4 regions of the Paenibacillus bovis genome follow, and region 4 is predicted to be linked to each of the others. Evidence: a T-box and tRNA genes for the amino acid it is inferred to sense, from the RefSeq annotation. Region 4 holds a T-box; the other regions hold tRNA genes.
What was found. A T-box is a leader RNA that pairs with one kind of tRNA and senses whether it is charged. The one in region 4 lies ahead of argS (arginine--tRNA ligase), so its partner is inferred to be a tRNA-Arg.
Positions count from the first base shown of each region.

Region 1 (3,240 bases), 2.0 Mb from region 4:
TCGATCAGCAGCATGACCATCTGGCTGTACCGGATCGGCTGATTACGAGTACGCAGCTCGTCAGCGAGTACCTGAGCAGCCATATCGAGCTGGCGCATTTCATGACTGAGCTGTTTGGAAGCTGCGTACATCCGGTTGAACATCACGCCAAAATACCCCGAATAGACCCGACCGCCGATAACTGTACCCTGAATAGAAATACTGCCTGTTGCTGTAATTGTGGAATTGTATACATTGCCGTGAATATACACATTTCCGAGTGATTCAATAATCATATGGTCGGTGACATTGCCATGCACGATCACGTCTCCGGCAAATACAATATTGCCTGTACGCAGATCGACGTCTCCATTCACCACAAAAGCACTGGAGATATCCACCTGCCGCCGATTACCGCGTCCCGTCATCCGCGGACGTCCCGGACGAAGCGCTACAATTTCGCCTGCTGCATTCATTTCGGTAAATTCTCCAGGAGTCACTTCCAGATCATGCGCCGGTCTTGGGGAGAGTTCATTGCCGAATACATCATAACCAGGTAATCCAGTTACCGGTGCATGCTTGGTAGCAATCACTTCGCCTTCATGTACCGAAGGAATACGGCGATAACTACGATGATCGATCACACCGCCTGCTTCATGAAACACCGATTCAATCTGCTCCGGGAAAAATAATTCCAGCCGTGCATCGGTTCCCGGTATAGATGCTTGTCCACGCGCCACTACAACCGGTTTGCCGGACGGGAGGTCCAGCTCCTGCAAAATAGCTGCTTTATCGATATTTTTGATAATATGACGGCTCTCCAGCGCATCCATGATATGAGTGAACTCCAGCGTCTCGATGATACGCTCGCGGTTGGGTGCCGCCTGTACCGTAAGCTGCGTCGAGGCCGGAGTATCCACCAGATTCCATTCATACCGTACCTTTTCATGCAGAATCAGATACGCTTCCATCTGATCCGGAGAGACTTTGATCTCGAACAACGGTTCATGCTGAAGCTCCCAGGTCACAATATCTTCTTCGTCGATGGGAGCAGTACCGGCAATAATATTTTTGTTCACAATCAGCGAGACCGGAGCAGCCCCTCGGATCGAAGCTGGACGGCCTCCCTGGCGTGGAGGAAAGACATGGATGCGGTTATCTTTGATTTTGACCCATCCATGTTTTCCGCCGTCCGGGATATCGTCATCCCATACCGAAGAAATAGCTGTTTCAACGGGTTTATTCTGCGAGTTTTGCATGGGATGCCCTGACTCCTGGCCGGATAGGGATGTAGACATTATGGATACCTCCATTTCAGTTCAATGACATATCAGCCGATATGATAACGATTGCAATATATAGTGATTCGATAACGTTCTCATATTAGTTAAATAGTTGTAGGTATATTATAATACACATTTTCCCAATTAAAACTTATTTTTGGATAATTAGAACTATTATTTTTAACGAAATCCAGAAAGGATTATTTTGGTGGGATAACCACCTGTTTAGCCAGTATATACCAGATCACCGATACTGACTAACCGCTATTAAAAATTATATTTGAAAAAATACTGAATTACGGTATAATATCATTTGTCGTCGATTTATACATATTATGTGTCCCAGTAGCTCAGCTGGATAGAGCAACGGCCTTCTAAGCCGTCGGTCGGGGGTTCGAATCCCTCCTGGGACGTCCAAAAAGCGCTCTTCATTTATATAATGAAGAGCGCTTTTTTTGCACCTATTTGCAGAGTCCAATTGATCAGATCAAGAGTATCAGCCAGCTACTGGATCAGGTATTGGTCACCATATAGACTACATTGCATACATTACCGCTGCCGCCAATCACTTGAACAGTATATGCAGGAGAACTGGATTGGGCAGAGAATCCATCCGAACCTACATATGGATCGTCAAAATAAAGGTAAATAATATAATTCCATAAAGAGAGTTAATAACTCCATAGATATAATAAATAGGGATAACAAGCACTTATTGCAGCCGCTAAGAGCAAATTGTATACTCAATTCATCTACCAGCGTCCAGTAGATTTAGACGCACAGCCTGTTCATATAACAAAACAGATCCATAGACGGGAGGAAACAATTATGAAAAACTGGATGCGTCATGTGCACCAAATTCCGGCCATTTTGCAAGCCGTACTCAATATCACCCTCGGTCTGGTGGCTTTTACATTATGCTTTTTCCTGTTAAAAGAAACCTGGTATATTTTCAGTTTTATCTTTATCAGTGGAGATACAGGGACGACAGCGTATGAATTCATGGACCAGCTGCTGGTGTTCTTTTTATACTTTGAGTTTATCGCCCTAATCGTCAAATATTTCAAAAGCGGATTCCATTTCCCACTGCGTTACTTCATCTATATTGGGATTACTGCGATTATCCGGCTGATTATTGTAGATTACGATAATGCGATGAATACATTATTGTGGTCTTTGGCGATTCTGGCATTGCTCGGTGCTCTGCTGCTCGCCAATACGCGTCCGATCCGCCGTGACAACTGATACAAGCATGCGTTATAAGGAGTATGATACGATAGAGGTGCAGCCGTTAACCGGCTACATGTAGTGTTTATCGCGTATGCGCATATTAATGAAACAATGGAGGACGGATCCATGACAGAACAAGTGAGAATATCCCAACGCAGCGCGATCATTATCGAACGTCTGCGCTCGGAAGGTATTGCAGAAGATATACTGATTCAGGCACTGAGTGAACAAGCAGATGCCCCGCTGCGTGCTGTTAGCAGTGTGGATATCGATTTTGCCGAATGGATGAATTATGCGAATGAACATGGTGAACAACTGGTACAGGCAGTTCGCGATGGATATCGTATGACGTTTACCACCGTACCGGGCATGAAAAACTGGCTCAAGTATGCACTGTCCATGGAGGCCTCACGTGATTATATCGAAGCGGAAGAAGGACGGATGGATGGTCTGCAGCTGACGCTTGAGCAGGCACAGCAGCTCAAGGATACGATTGCAGTCAACTGGGTACTGCTGGAGCATGAAGATGGGAGTGCTTCCCTGCTGCTGCGTGCGCTGCTAACATCTGCCGAAGCTCCGCAGCTGTAAAATGAACATTTGACGATTGCTAAGCTGATGCAGTTGTGAAGCTGATCGTGATTGTTGATGTTATGGCTGTTATTGATTTTAGGCAGGTTTTGATCTTCAGCAGTTGTTGATCTTATAAGATTCATCAATGAGCATTCATTAACGAGTAGTCATTGTTCTT
Region 1 is NZ_CP013023.1:4,750,427-4,753,666, reverse strand. It holds gene AR543_RS20255 (flagellar assembly protein A) at 1-1,277, opposite strand, end outside; tRNA gene AR543_RS20250 (tRNA-Arg) at 1,602-1,675, shown strand; gene psiE (phosphate-starvation-inducible protein PsiE) at 2,091-2,507, shown strand; gene AR543_RS20240 (hypothetical protein) at 2,619-3,080, shown strand.
Region 1: it encodes a tRNA-Arg, which carries the amino acid that the T-box ahead of argS (arginine--tRNA ligase) is inferred to sense. The anticodon was not compared.

Region 2 (3,240 bases), 1.9 Mb from region 4:
TTGAGGATGCGACGTGCACGGATTTCGATATCTGTCGCCTGACCTTGAGCACCACCCAGTGGTTGGTGAATCATAACTTCACTGTTCGGCAGCGCAAAACGCTTGCCTTTGGCACCTGCATTCAGCAGGAACGCGCCCATGCTGGCAGCCATACCTACGCAGATCGTAGATACATCGGCTTTGATAAATTGCATTGTATCGTAAATAGCCATACCTGCAGTAATGGAACCGCCCGGGCTGTTAATGTAAAGGTGAATATCTTTCTCAGGGTCTTCGGCTTCCAGGAACAGCATCTGTGCAATAATTGCATTGGCTACCACATCATTGACTTCGGAACCAAGGAAAATGATACGGTCTTTCAGCAGACGGGAGTAAATATCATACGCACGTTCACCACGGCTGCTCTGTTCAACGACCATTGGGATATAACTCACTAGAAACCCTCCTTAGATTACAATCATAATAAGTGTGATTATATAGTGGATCATTACTTCAAACAATATCAGGAACTCAATTGTTCTTACCACATTATAGGATAATTCAAACTAAAAGTCAAAGATAGTCAAACTATTGCTTGCAAAACTGCCTGAATTTCTAAAAAATGGGTTAATGATGAAGAGGAACATTTGCTGTTCTCTATGGACACAATATGTCCCGTCTCTAAAACGGAGCTTTAATCACGAATGGAACTTTAATCACGGACACGATAAGTCTCATCTTGGAATACAGATCTGACCGCGTATATATAATTGCTACTATATGAATACGATTATATGCAGATACAAAAATAACCAGCCTGGGCTGGTTACGTCATTACTATTTCGTCGAAGAAAAGATTATGTAATTAATCATGCGATAATATATACGTGCTACGATCAAGCTCTGAGCCTCTGCTGCTCAAGAAGTAAAATGGCGCGCCCGCCAAGAATCGAACTTGGATCTCAGGCTTCGGAGGCCTACGTCATATCCATTGGACCACGGGCGCATATAAGCAACAGCAAGAATTAGTATAGATGAAATAAAGTCAAAAAGCAAGCAGCGCTTCCATAATAATTATAACGTGCACCTTCCATAATTAGTTGTCGCAAAGACTTGATTCTGGCATGGAAATTGGTTAATATAGACGTGGGACTTAAAAAGTTATGCCGGGACATTTTGAGTCCATTACACACAGCCTGATTTACTGGGTATCCAATTACACTGAGCGAGACAAGTTGCAGGAGTGGAAAGCATGCGAAAATTACTTGAAATACAACAGCAGCTTCTGCCCGATCTCACCGATGTATTGAAGAAAAGATATGCCATTTTACATCAGGTCATGCTGACCGGAATTGTCGGGCGAAGATCGCTTGCCGTTTCCCTCAATATGACAGAGCGGGTACTGCGGGCTGAGACAGACCTGCTCAAGGCTCAGGGACTTCTTGAGATTGAGAGTACAGGGATGCGCATCAGCGAAGCAGGCAGGGAGCTGCTGGAGGAACTTGAGCCTATTATGGAAGAGTTGCTCGGATTGTCCGTATTGGAAGATCGCATTCGTGATGTGTATGGACTAAGACAGGTTGTTATTGTACCTGGAGACAGTGACACATCAGCCAGCACCAAGCAGAATCTTGGCAGAGCTGGTGCCAAAGCTCTGCTCAGTGTGATTCGCGAAAATGATATCGTAGCTGTAACCGGCGGCTTTACGCTTGCCGAAGTGGCAGAGCAGCTTAGCCCAACCTTTCCGGCACCTCTAAAGGATGCCTGGTTCGTACCGGCAAGAGGCGGACTCGGTGAGAACATGGAGTATCAGGCTAACTCCATCGTTTCGACCATGGCTAAGCGCGTAGGCGCGCAGTACCGGCTGCTGCATGTGCCCGATCTGCTGCGCAGAGATGCTTACGAGCTGCTGTATCAGGATCAGAATGTCCGTGAGATTGTCGATTTTATCCGGCGTGCGAGAATCATTATTCATGGTATCGGTGATGCGATGGAGATGGTACGGCGCCGGAGACTGGATCCACAGACGGTAGAGGAAATCCGCAATGCTGGAGCCGTAGCCGAATCATTCGGTCATTATTTCAATGAAGATGGTCAGACGGTGCATCATATGCTGACCCTTGGACTTCAGCTGGAGGATATTGCAAACGCCGAAGTCGTTATTGGAATAGCGGGCGGACGCAGCAAAGCCAAATCTATCCATGCTGTACTTAAATTTGGACAGGAAGATATCCTGGTCCTCGACGAAGCCGCTGCCAGAGAGATCGTCAAAGAGCTATAGTGGTTTCCTTGTATCAATCAATGTTATGCTTGTGACGGTGTCACGGCATGCATCACTGGCAGCAGGCACACAAGCTTCATCTTATTATCGTTGTCTTGACAGGCTCGAGAGGGTCATGTCTTGATTGAATAAATCATAAACTTATTTCTAGGAGGAATTAACTCATGGTTAAAGTTGGTATTAACGGTTTTGGACGTATCGGACGTCTGGCTTTCCGTCGTATTCAAGATGTAGCAGGTATCGAAGTGGTAGCAATCAACGATCTGACAGACGCTAAAATGCTGGCACATCTTTTGAAATATGATACTACTCAAGGTAAATTCAACGGCGAAGTTGAAGTACACGATGGTTTCTTCAAAGTAAACGGCAAAGAAGTTAAAGTTCTGGCTAACCGTAACCCTGAAGAACTGCCTTGGGGCGAGCTTGGCGTAGACATCGTACTGGAGTGCACAGGCTTCTTCACAACAAAAGAAAAAGCTGAGCTTCACCTGAAAGCAGGCGCTAAGCGTGTTGTTATCTCCGCTCCAGCAACTGGCGAAATGAAAACAATCGTTTACAACGTAAACCACGAAATCCTGGATGGTACTGAAACAGTTATCTCCGGCGCATCTTGCACAACAAACTGCCTGGCACCTATGGCAAAAACGCTGCAAGACAAATTCGGCGTTGTTGAAGGTCTGATGACTACAATCCACGCTTACACTGGCGACCAAAACACGCTGGATGCTCCACACTCCAAAGGTGACTTCCGTCGTGCTCGTGCAGCGGCTGAAAACATCATTCCTAACACAACTGGTGCTGCTAAAGCAATCGGTCTGGTTATCCCAGAACTGAAAGGTAAACTGGACGGCGGAGCACAACGTGTGCCTGTAGCTACTGGTTCCCTGACTGAGCTGGTAACTGTTCTGGAGAAATCCGTAACAGTTGAAGAAATCAACGCAGCTATGAAAGAAGCTTCCGATCCGGAAACTTATGGCTAC
Region 2 is NZ_CP013023.1:831,515-834,754, forward strand. It holds gene clpP (ATP-dependent Clp endopeptidase proteolytic subunit ClpP) at 1-434, opposite strand, end outside; tRNA gene AR543_RS03660 (tRNA-Arg) at 911-985, opposite strand; gene AR543_RS03665 (sugar-binding transcriptional regulator) at 1,232-2,260, shown strand; gene gap (type I glyceraldehyde-3-phosphate dehydrogenase) at 2,425-3,240, shown strand, end outside.
Region 2: it encodes a tRNA-Arg, which carries the amino acid that the T-box ahead of argS (arginine--tRNA ligase) is inferred to sense. The anticodon was not compared.

Region 3 (3,240 bases), 2.0 Mb from region 4:
AAAGGAGTTGGAACCCAGCTCCAGGGAGTAACGCTCAGCTTGTCCGCCTTCGAATGGAGTACCGTCAACAGATCCTTCGAAATCGATGGATACGGTGTCGCCATTCTCAGCAGCGCCTTCTTCAACAACAGACAGTTCAGCGTGACGCTGTTGCAGACGCTCCAGCTCGCTGTTGATGTCTTCGTCTGTTACTTCTACTTTGGATACTGGAACTTCCAGTCCTTTGTAGTCGCCCAGTTTTACTTCTGGTTTTACAGTTACTTTTGCTTTGAATTTAAAAGGTTGGCCTTTTTCGAACTGTTCGATTTCGATTTCAGGACGGTCAACCGGGAAGATATCAGTCTCATCGATTGCTTCGGAGTATGCTTCCGGCAGCAGGATGTCGATTGCATCATTGTACAGGCTCTCTACGCCAAAACGCGCTTCGAAGATAGACCGTGGTACTTTACCTTTACGGAAACCTGGTACGCTTACTGTTTTACCTACTTTATTAAAAGCTTTATCGATTGCTGCGCTTACACGCTCAGCAGATACTTCTACTTCAAGAACGCCAAGGTTCTTTTCTGTTTTTTCCCATTTTGCTGTCATTTCAAGAATTCCCCTCCAAAAAATATTAACATGAATTGATTATTGAAATTGTATACATTTCACGTGCAGAATAACCACTATAGTATATACAACAATTCATGTTTTATCAAGTTTGTTTCTGCACTCTATCCTGAGGTATCCTGCATCCCCGGTTAGCGGGGCATCTGGCTGGATACAAACTGCTGGATAGCGCGGCAAGCCTGCTCGTAACGGAAGCGAATACTGTCTGTCACTCCGTACATGATACGCGTCTCTTCTTCGTTGCTGCTGCCTTCGAGCGTCTCTGCTACCGTATGGTGCAGGGCAGCCGCCCAGATATCAATCTCCGCATCATCCCCGCGTGTGATCCAGATATAGTTCTGGGTACCATAGATGCTCATAATGAACTGCGTCCACAGCTCCTGGGCAAAGTAAAACAGATTGGGTGCGCTGATCTCGGCTTTGTCGGATACACGCTCCAGGATCTGGATAATGGTCAGCGGGAACTCGGTCGGATCAAGTGGCACAGTCTCGACTTCAATATCTACCCGCTCATGCTGATGCATAAAAGAGACTGTCCCACGATAGCCACGCCGGCGAAGCGTCTGCAGAATCCGGAACTGAATCAGCGGATGGATCTGGTGATCTTCCTGCAGCCAATCGATCAGGCGCTGCTCTATATCCGGCTGGTCCAGATAAGAGAGCTGTTCAAGCGCCAACAGCGTACGTTCCGATACCGGACGCTCCATTGCCGTCTTAAGTAGCTTTTCTTCATATAACCGGTCTTCGGACTGCTTGAGCCGGATACGCTCGCGCATGATCTGTTCATTATTCGCAGCAGGTTCTTCATCCTCGGCGGAATCCGAATCCTCAAAATGGCCATGCGAAGACTCCGGGAACGTCGTGCGCAGCCATCCGAGCAGCGACTCCCATTCTTCCAGCTGGCGCTGATCCTGTCCCTGGCATTGCAGCAAAAACTCCAGCAACCCCATGGCTTCATGATAACGCTCTGTCTCAAGCATATTGGTTAATTCAACCTGATAATAGTCAAGTGTCTTGGGAAACAGGACTACATTCCGATTGTTGTCTGTATGTGAATTCGTTGAATCAGTGATAACGGCACCTCCTACATTCATCACATTATTCTGTGATTTCATGATTATAGCACAGCTTCCTTGCTGCTTAAAAACATAGACTGTCTCTTATATTGTATATAAACCATATCAACCCAGGATACCAGACCAAAGCGTAATTCTTATATGACTACAAAGGGGTAATGCCTATTGGAAGCTGGTTTTTTCACTTTGCGGAACATTGAATTGGAGTTGGATTCGGCTTTGGCCAATAGCAACCCATTAAAATTTGCTTGCCTTCCGACTTGGTTCATGATATTATATTTTTGTTGCGCTTGAAATATTGAATATTTGTCCCAGTAGCTCAGCAGGATAGAGCAACGGCCTTCTAAGCCGTCGGTCGGGGGTTCGAATCCCTCCTGGGACGTTACAACAATGAAAAAGCCTTTCATCCTTTTAAGGGGTGAGAGGCTTTTTTCGTTTCCGAATTATATGCTTTCTTCCGGTTTGGAAGAAGTGATCTTTTCAAAAGGATAATGCATCTTCCACTTTTCACGGATGCGGGTCATCAGTTCCATTACATCTGTAGTCAGGTCCATGGTGTGTTCTGGCTGTTCTCCTTGAACGCAGCGATTCATATACTCTACTTCATATGCCAGTGCCTGATCTGTTGAACCTGCCTGAATCGTCTCGGTCTGTCCATCTGTGTAATGAATAACAGCCTGATCCGCACGAGAAAATTCTCTAATCTCGATATATCCCTTTTCACAGCCTATGATGCCGGTGCGGGGAATCGATGTATTCAATGATAGGGATACATTCGCCATCTCATTGCGGCGGGTTTGCAGAATAGTTGCAGACTGCTCATCTACACCGGTAGCTGCCTTGTGCACACTGGTCAGTATCTGGTCCAGCGGACCGGACAAAAAGCAGCGTACAAAAGAAAGGGCATATACGCCCATATCCAGAAGTGCTCCTCCTGCCAGTTCAGGATTATAGAAGCGGTTCTCCGGATCGTATTCCTTGGGGTCACCCATCGAGACATTGATCATCTGAAGTGCGCCCAATCGGCCGCTGTCCAAGATCGTATGCAGCTTTTGATAAAGCGGCATATGATAAATAGTCATGGCTTCCGCCAGAATACGATTTTTTTCTTTGGCCAGTGCTTGGATTTCCTGCAGTTCTTCGCTGTTGACAGTAATCGCCTTTTCACAAAAAACATGTTTGTCCGCATGAAGACATTTTATGACATAACTGCGATGATTACTGTGCGGTGTAGCTATATATACAATATCAATTGCAGGATTACGCAGCATTTCATCTATATTATCATAGGCATGCTCGGCGCCGCATTCAGATGCAAATTGTCTGGAGCGATCCATTTGGCGTGAACAAACAGCAAAGACACGGCCATTTACCTGACGAATCGCATCTGCAAAATCATGCGCAATTTCTCCTGTACCGACAATCGCCCAATTCAAAGTCGTCATACACTTGCCTCCTGTCTGTTGCTTCAGTCTTATGTATCATTACCCTTTTGCAAAGGTCGTTTACCAGCATGCAAAAAAAGACGGCCGCCATGTTCATGATAGGCGTACCG
Region 3 is NZ_CP013023.1:4,744,659-4,747,898, forward strand. It holds gene tig (trigger factor) at 1-588, opposite strand, end outside; gene AR543_RS20210 (hypothetical protein) at 741-1,703, opposite strand; tRNA gene AR543_RS20215 (tRNA-Arg) at 1,994-2,067, shown strand; gene AR543_RS20220 (Gfo/Idh/MocA family protein) at 2,129-3,130, opposite strand.
Region 3: it encodes a tRNA-Arg, which carries the amino acid that the T-box ahead of argS (arginine--tRNA ligase) is inferred to sense. The anticodon was not compared.

Region 4 (3,240 bases):
ATCAAATGCGTTAACCAGCATCTGGATCGCCTGTGGCTGGGTCAACTGCTGATTCGGTTTGAACTGAGTAGCGGTCACCCCGTTAATAATTCCTTTTTCCTGCAAAGAACTGACAATTGACTGGTTATTGGAACCTTGCACATCAGAGAATGCTGCTGCGGCAGCTACTCCGCCGCCTGCAAGTGCACAGGATAATGCTAACAGCGCTGCTGTTTTCTTTTTCGAATTCCACATATTATTCCCTCCATCATATAGATAATCAGGTTAGTTTTCTGTACACCGGCAAATCACACTTCCCGGTGAACCTTCACTATCACAGACGCAAGGCAACGCCAAATGGTTGCGGATATCCTGTAGAGTTACATTTGCTGTGGTGCTTTCATACCCAGCAGTTCCATTAAACGAGCCAGATATTCACCCGTCTGACGGCTTAGTTCCAGACGTTGTTCACGCCAGACAGGCGAACTGTCCAGAATACGATTATGACTGTAAAATTGATTGAACAATCTGGCCGTCTGCAGTGCATATCTCGCCATAATCGAAGGCTCATGCAGCCGAACCGCCCGTTCCAGTTCGCTGTCATAGCCGGCCAGATGGCAGAGCAGCTCCCAGGCACTATCCGTCCAACCTGAGGGTTCTTCTACTGTAGCTGCAGGATCAGACTGATCCTGCGTGGAATGCTGTTCAATACCCGCCGGCAATTCATTAGCTGCCGTATGCTGCGCAGCACGCCGCAGAATACTTTGAATCCGGGCATAAGCGTACTGTACATAAGGGCCGGTCTCTCCTTCAAAGCTTACCGCTTCCTCCAGCGAGAAATCGATCTCATTTTGACGATTATTTTTGAGATCATTAAAAATGATGGCGCCTACGCCGACCTGCCGAGCCACCTCTTCTTTGTTTGGCAATTCCGGATTTTTTTCTTCGATAATGCGGGCTGCCTGCTGCACTGCCTCATCCAGTACTTCTTCCAGAAATACAACTTTCCCTTTGCGTGTAGACATTTTTTTGCCATTTACTTTCATCAGACCAAAAGGCACATGTATGCAATCTTCTGCCCAATCCAAACCCATTTTGCGCAGTACGGCAAATACCTGACGGAAATGTAGCGTCTGTTCACCACCCACTACATAGACGAGACGGTCGCCCTCCATCACTTCCTTGCGATAAATAGCTGTTGCTAGATCGCGGGTCGGATAGATGGTGGTACCATCAGATTTGATAATCAGACATGGAGGCATATCCTGTTCATCCAGGCGAACGACCAGAGCTCCATCGCTTTCCTCCAGCAGATTCAGCTCACGCAGACGATCTACAACCGCAGGCATTTTATCATTATAAAAGCTCTCACCCAGTACCGCATCGAATTCCACACCCAGGCGCTCATACATCCGATCCAGTGACGCCATGCTCACATCTACAAAGTAACGCCACAATTCCAGTGCCTGGGCATCTCCATTTTCCAGCTTGCGAAACCAGTCACGTGCTTCATCCTCCAGCTCTGGATGCTCTGCTGCTTCATCATGAAATTTGATATATACACGAAGGGCTTCTCCGATCGGATTCTGCTCCATTTGTACAGGATCACTCCACCGCAGATGTGCAGTGATCTGCTTGCCAAACTGGGTACCCCAATCACCGATATGATTGACACGTACAGGGTCATATCCAGCAGCACGATATAAACGATACAATGCTGCGCCAATTACAGTAGAGCGCAGATGTCCGACTCCAAACGGCTTGGCAATATTAGGCGAAGACATATCGATAATAATACGTTGTCCTTGACCTGTGTGCAGTTGATAATGCTGCTCTTGGCTAATCTGTTCCAGTAGAGACTTACTGCATGCTGTCCGATCCCAGTGCATATTTACGTATGCGCCGGCAGCAGATACCTGAATATGTGCATAGTCCGGCTGCTCGCTGATCCGGCTGCACAGCTCGGCAGCAATCTGCTGCGGAGCACGGCGCCAGGATTTGGCCAGCGTAAAGCATGGAAAAGCCAGATCCCCCATCGCTACTGATGGCGGTGTCTCCAGCAGCCGGGTCAGCTCAGCCGTATCGATATCGGTCACTTTTTGCAGCATTTCTGCTGCTTCTTTAACAAATAATCCTACTGTACTCATCATGTATACGCTCCTTTTATTTTTACATATCAAAAAACTCCCGTCCCTCAAGCCAAAGCTTAAGAGACGAGAGCATCGATTACTGTTCCCGCGGTACCACTCTTGGTACAACCAGCATCTTACGGATAAAGTTCCTTGAGCTGCCGGATTGTCACTCGAATACGATAACGGTGTCGGACCGGATTCGCCTATGCACATTAGCTGCTCTACGGCATACTGCTGCTTTGGACGAATCATCTCACAGGTGCGCTTCGGCGAAGGCATTCTACCGGCTCCCACCATCCCGGCTCGCTTGAAGAATGGAGACTGTACCTACTCTCCTGTTCATAGATTTTTTATGTAATTGGATAAAATAACAATCTGGAAGAGTCATATGCAAGTTAGCAGTATTATATCGGGCAACCTGCAGACAGGCAACCTTTTTTTGAAATTCGCTTTTCCCTTTTTATTCACATTGATTTTCTTGTCATATAAAAAAGCTGCCATCAATAAAGATAGCAGCTTTCAATAATCAATGCGCTGTCCCGCAGGAAAGGCACACTCCTATGTAGACAGCCCTGCTTTTTTATACAGGAACTTTCATTTCCATCAGTTCTCTGCACATTTGGGCGCAGCGGCGGCATGCCTCTACACATTCCTGGCAATGCGTTTGCGGATGCTTCTGGCATTCATCAATACAAGCTTCGCAGGCTTTGGCGCACACTTCGGCGATTTCGGCAGCGAAGATGCTTCCCTGGCTCAATGCCTGTGCTGTAAAGGAGCAAATCTCTGCACAATCCCGGTTGATACGAATGCAATCGCACAACTTCTCCAGATCATATTCCTTGAGGTTGGAAATATAAGAAATATTGCAGGCATTCATTGCTTCTACACATGCCTCGATATACGAATGATATTGTTGTGGTGTTGACATGATAACAGCCTCCCGAGTCGTTCAATTTTGGTCAATCTGGTGTCAGCCAGTTTGTTTCTGCGCCGTTGTCCGGCCTCAGCGTTTGGTTATTGAACTATTACCCCGGGACAGGCAAAATTGAAACGAAGACGTGATCAGGATTCTGTCGCTTGACGCTCCAGTGTCAGCAATTGTTCCTGGATCTGTCGTTTATCAAAATAT
Region 4 is NZ_CP013023.1:2,725,566-2,728,805, reverse strand. It holds gene AR543_RS11745 (S-layer homology domain-containing protein) at 1-234, opposite strand, end outside; gene argS (arginine--tRNA ligase) at 360-2,126, opposite strand; T-box leader at 2,186-2,463, opposite strand; gene AR543_RS11735 (four-helix bundle copper-binding protein) at 2,692-3,039, opposite strand; gene AR543_RS11730 (CobW family GTP-binding protein) at 3,174-3,240, opposite strand, start outside.